Regions from separate parts of the Microbacterium sp. SY138 genome, predicted to be linked through region 1. Evidence: riboswitches for the same ligand, from Rfam matches in the RefSeq annotation. Region 1 holds a riboswitch; the other holds the start of a gene.
What was found. A riboswitch is a leader RNA that binds a small molecule or an ion and turns the genes downstream of it on or off. The one in region 1 is predicted to bind thiamine pyrophosphate.
Positions count from the first base shown of each region.

Region 1 (2,458 bases):
TCGGCACATCGAGTGCGGACTGGTCGCTGCGCCGGTAGTCCCAGTACTTCACGCTGTCGGCCCGGGTGAACGAGAACTCGGGCCCCTGTTCGCCCACCGCCAGCGGCATACGGTCGAGCACCATCAGGCTGCTCACGACCTTGGTGATGCTCGCGATGCTCACCGCATCGGGGATCGAGGCCGCAGTGGTCATGCCGGAGATGCCGACGGCGCCCGCGCCCTCGGTGGGCCAGGTGACGGTGGCTGCGGCAGCGGGCGTCGTCGCGAACTCGACGGACTGCACTGTCGGAGGTACCTCGTGCAGCGGCCAGAGCAGCGTGGTGCCGGCATACGCGGCGACGAGGCCCACGAGCGTGGCCAGCGGAACGAGGATGCCGGGACGGGCGATGGCCGGGCGCAGGCGTGCCCCGCGGAGCAGGCCGTTCGTCCGCTCGGCTTCCGACGTCTCGTCGAGAGTCGCGGTGGCGGTGTGGTCGGCCACCGTCGCGGGGTCCACCCAGGTCAGAGCGGTGGCGGTGGTGGTCTCGTCCGCCCACTGGGGGGTGGTCGCGTCGAGCGCGGCGAGGGGATCGTCGGCGTCTCCCGCGGCAGTCTCACGCGGAACGAATGGTGGTTTCGTCAGAGCGGGCGTGGCCGGTTCCGGGGCGACCACCGATTCCGGTGCAAGCGCGCGCGTCGACGTCTGCTCGGCCGTGAGCACCGAACCGCCCGACGCGGCATCGACGGAGCCGGAGGGGGCGGTGGTCGCGGGGCCGTCGTCACGGACGACGCCCGTCGCCTCGTCGGCGGGATCTGTTGCGGTCACTCGTTCACGGTACCCAATCCCGGGCGGGTTCCGCGGCGCACAGCCCTGTCGCCACGCGGGTGTCGCCAGCGGTAGGATCTTCAGCACAACCACGGGAGTCCGGCGAGCCGGGCTGAGAGGGAGCGAATCGCGCTTCGACCGTCGAACCTGATCTGGGTCATGCCAGCGCAGGGAGGAGTTCAGATGAGTACGCCTACGTCCACATCCGCACAGCAGGCATCCGCCGATGCGAACGGGCTGCACCGCCCATCGATCTGGCGCTGGCGCGTCGTCGACATCGTCGTCGCCGCTGTCCTCGGCGTCGCGATCGGTCTCGTGTTCTGGGGATGGAACACCATCGGATACGCGTGGTTCGGCGCGGCCGACGCCCTGACACCGGGCCTCGGTGGCATCGCCGTCGGCATCTGGCTGCTCGGCGGTGTCGTCGGCGGTCTCGTGATCCGCAAGCCGGGGGCCGCGCTCGTGGTCGAACTGGTCGCCGCGATCGTGTCGATGCTGATCGGCAACGTGTGGGGTGTCTCGACCGTGTTGTCGGGCATCGTGCAGGGCCTCGGCGCAGAGATCATCTTCGCCCTGTTCTTCTACCGTCGTTTCGGGATCGCAGTCGCTGCGCTCGCCGGCGTCGGAGCCGCCGTGGCCGCCTGGGTGTTCGAGCTGTTCTACGGCAGCTCGCCGAACATCCTGAAGTCGGTCGAGTTCAACACGATCTATCTGATCAGCGTGGTCGTCTCCGGGGCGATCCTGGCCGGCGTGGTCGGTTGGCTGCTCGTGCGTGCCCTCGCCGTCACCGGCGCCCTCAACCGCTTCGCCGTCGGGCGAGAGCACGTGCGCGAGGTCTGAGCGTGACCTTCGCCTCCCCGGCCCGCGTGCAGGCTGCGGGCTGGGGCTGGCGGTACGCCGGTCGAAAGCGTCCCGCCGTCGCGGACGTCTCCTTCACGATCGAACCGGGGGAGCGGGTGCTCCTGCTCGGCGCCTCGGGTGCAGGGAAGTCGACGCTGCTCGCCGGCCTCGCCGGGGTCCTCGGCGATGACGACGAGGGGGAACGGACGGGGTCATTGCGCATCGACGGTGCGGCCCCCGAGTCACGGCACGGTCAGGTCGGACTCGTCCTGCAGGACCCGGACGCCGGCATCGTGCTGTCGAAGGTCGGCGACGACGTCGCGTTCGGCTGCGAGAACCTGGGCGTCGCGGCATCCGAGATCCCGGGTCGCGTCGCCGAGGCGCTCGACGCCGTCGGCCTCGATGTTCCGCTGCGACGCCCCACGAAGGCGCTCTCCGGCGGGCAGAAGCAGCGGCTGGTGCTGGCCGGTGTGCTCGCGATGCGACCGGGTCTGCTGCTGCTCGACGAGCCCACCGCAAACCTCGACCCGGAGGGGGTGCGGGAGGTGCGGGCGAGTGTCGAGCGCGCCGTCGAGACGACCGGCGCGACGCTCGTGGTCGTCGAGCACCGCACCCCGATCTGGGTCGATCTGATGACGCGCGTGATCGTGCTGGCGGCCGACGGAGGACTCCTCGCCGACGGTGCGCCCGCGCAGGTGTTCGCGGCCCACGGCGACGTGCTCGCCGATGCGGGGGTGTGGGTGCCCGACCGCGGCATCGACCTTCCGATGCTCGAACAGGTTCCCGCCTCCGATGCCCTCACGGCCTCCGCGC
Region 1 covers NZ_CP155793.1:3,435,474-3,437,931, reverse strand. Annotated here, with positions in the region: gene ABDC25_RS16620 (hypothetical protein) at 1-805, opposite strand, end outside; TPP riboswitch at 887-996, shown strand; gene ABDC25_RS16615 (ECF transporter S component) at 989-1,645, shown strand; gene ABDC25_RS16610 (ABC transporter ATP-binding protein) at 1,648-2,458, shown strand, end outside.

Region 2 (2,458 bases), 1.8 Mb from region 1:
CGGAGGGGTTCCGTGTCATCGATGCCGACGCCGCCGATCGCCACGCACGGCAGAGAGCTGGCAGCCACGAGATCACGGAAGCCGTCGACGCCGAGAGGAGCGGGGTGATCGGGTTTGGTGGCGGTCGGACGGATCACACCGACACCCAGATAGTCGACGGTGCCGGCGGGCAGAGCATCGACCGCGTCGAGATGCGCACGGGTGTTCGCGGTGAGGCCGACCAGCGCGTCGGGTCCGAGCGCCTCACGCGCACGCAGCACGGAGGCATCGCCCTGTCCCAGATGCACGCCGTCGACCCGAGCGCCCCGTTCCCGGGCAGCGACCACGGCGTCCAGCCGGTCGTTCACGACGAGCAGCGCCCGCCCGTCGATCACCCGCGACAACGCGATCAGCTGATCGACCGTCTCGGCGTCGGTCGCGTCCTTATCGCGCAATTGGACGATCCGCACCCCACCGTCGACCGCTCGGCGCACCGTCTCGACGACGCCCCTGTCCCCGCAGAGCGCCGCGTCCGTGACGAGGTAGAGCGAGAGATCGGCGTTCACCGGACACCGCCTTCGACGCGTGCATCGGCTCTGATGTCGTCGGGGCCCACCGCGGCGAGCGCATCCAGCAGGGCGACGGCGAAGCTGCCCGGCCCCGCGGATGTCGCCGCTGCCCGCTCGGCGGCGATCGTGTAGACGAGGCTCGCGGAAGCCACAGCGGTCAGCGCATCGTGATCCGTCGCCTCGGCCGCACCGAGGAAGGCCGCCATCACCGCACCGAGCGCGCATCCTCCTCCGGTCACACGGGTCAGCAGCTCGTGGCCGTTGGCGAGGCGCAGCATCCGCTCCCCGTCAGTGATGAGATCGATAGGCCCCGACACTGCGACCACCGCGCCCGTGGTCCGCGCGAGCGTTGCGGCGGCATCGGCTGCGGAGTCCGTGCTGTCGGTGGCATCCACCCCACGTCCGCCCGTGCTGAGCCCGGCAAGGACGAGGATCTCGGAGGCGTTGCCGCGGATAGCGGTCGGTCGGTGCTGCGCGAGCCGGTGGGCGAGGGCGGTGCGCACCGGAAGCGCACCGATAGCTACCGGGTCGAGAACCCAAGGCGTACCGTTCGCCGCGGCTCCGGCGACCGCCTCCAGACTCGCCGCCCGCTGCTCGGGCGTGGGAGTCCCCAGGTTGATCAGCACCCCGGAGGCGACCCCGGCGAACATCCCCGCCTCGTCGACGATGTCGACCATCGCGGGTGCGGCCCCCAGTGCCAGCAGCACGTTGGCGGTGAATCCCGTCACGACCGCATTGGTGATGCAGTGCGTCAACGGCGGAGCCTCGCGCAGCACCTCCAGCAGGGTCGCGGCGGAACCGGCGAGGTCGTGGGTGGATTCAGGACGCAGAAGATCGCTCATCGCGACATCCCTTCGCTAGTACGAACTAGATCAGGTTCGACGGGTCTGTTCTCAGCCGCGGATCGCGGCACCCCGTGTCACTGATCGCAGTCTAGCGATCGCTCAGCAGCGCCCTCTCCTCCGCCCGCGTGAGTCCGGCTCGGCGTTCCCGGTCGACGCCGCGTCTCCGCTCGTCGACGATGACGCGCTCGATCGTGTCCGTGAGCGGACGGAGTCGTCCCCCGCTCGCGTGGAACGCGCGATTCGAGCGGGTCATGAAACCGCTCATGTCAGTCGGAAGCCACAGCGGCAGGGAGCGCGGTCCCGCCCAGTACTCGACGTCGTGCGCACGGAGCCATCCCTCGTCCGCGACGAACACGGAGCCGGTGTGACAGACCGCGAGGCGCACCGCACCCAGCACATCGGCGAGGGGGTGCTCATCGCCTACGCCGTTGACCGCGCCGCTGCGTGTGGCCGTGACGATGTACGCCGCGAGATCGTCGACATCGATGACCTGCGTGCTCCTTCCCTCGAGCGGCGGCAGCAGCACGGCTTCCGAGCCTGCTCGCGCGAACGCCGCCGCCCAGTACCCGAACCGGTCGCTGGGGTCGCCGTCGCCCACGATGAGCCCAGGGCGCACGATGAAGCCGCGCTCCCCCAGGCGCAGGACAGCATCTTCGGCTGCTGCCTTCTGCGCACCGTAGTCGTACTCATCACCCGGGCTCGCAGCCGGATGTCGCGGCGTCGACTCATCTGCTCCGACCGTCTCGTCATCGGAGTACACCGAGACGGACGATACGTAGGTCCAGCGCCCCGCCCGATCGCCGAGCGCATCGACCGCGGTCTCGACCTGCACCGCCTGGGACGAGACGTCCACGACGTGATCCCAGTCCCGCCGCGAGAGATCGGCATAGACGTCGGCATCCTCACGATCGCCGCGCACGAGCACGGCACCCTCGGGGGCCGGACGGGATCCGCGGCCGAGACACGTGACCGCGGCGCCTTCGTCGACCCACCTCCGGGCGATGCGCCCGGAGAGCCAGCCCGTACCGCCGAGGATCAGAACATCCGTCATGATTCCATGTCATC
Region 2 covers NZ_CP155793.1:1,267,712-1,270,169, reverse strand. Annotated here, with positions in the region: gene ABDC25_RS05965 (bifunctional hydroxymethylpyrimidine kinase/phosphomethylpyrimidine kinase) at 1-545, opposite strand, end outside; gene thiM (hydroxyethylthiazole kinase) at 542-1,390, opposite strand; TPP riboswitch at 1,381-1,475, opposite strand; gene ABDC25_RS05955 (NAD-dependent epimerase/dehydratase family protein) at 1,482-2,444, opposite strand.
Region 2: it holds a riboswitch for thiamine pyrophosphate, as region 1 does, so the genes downstream of both, thiM (hydroxyethylthiazole kinase) here and ABDC25_RS16615 (ECF transporter S component) in region 1, are expected to answer to the same signal.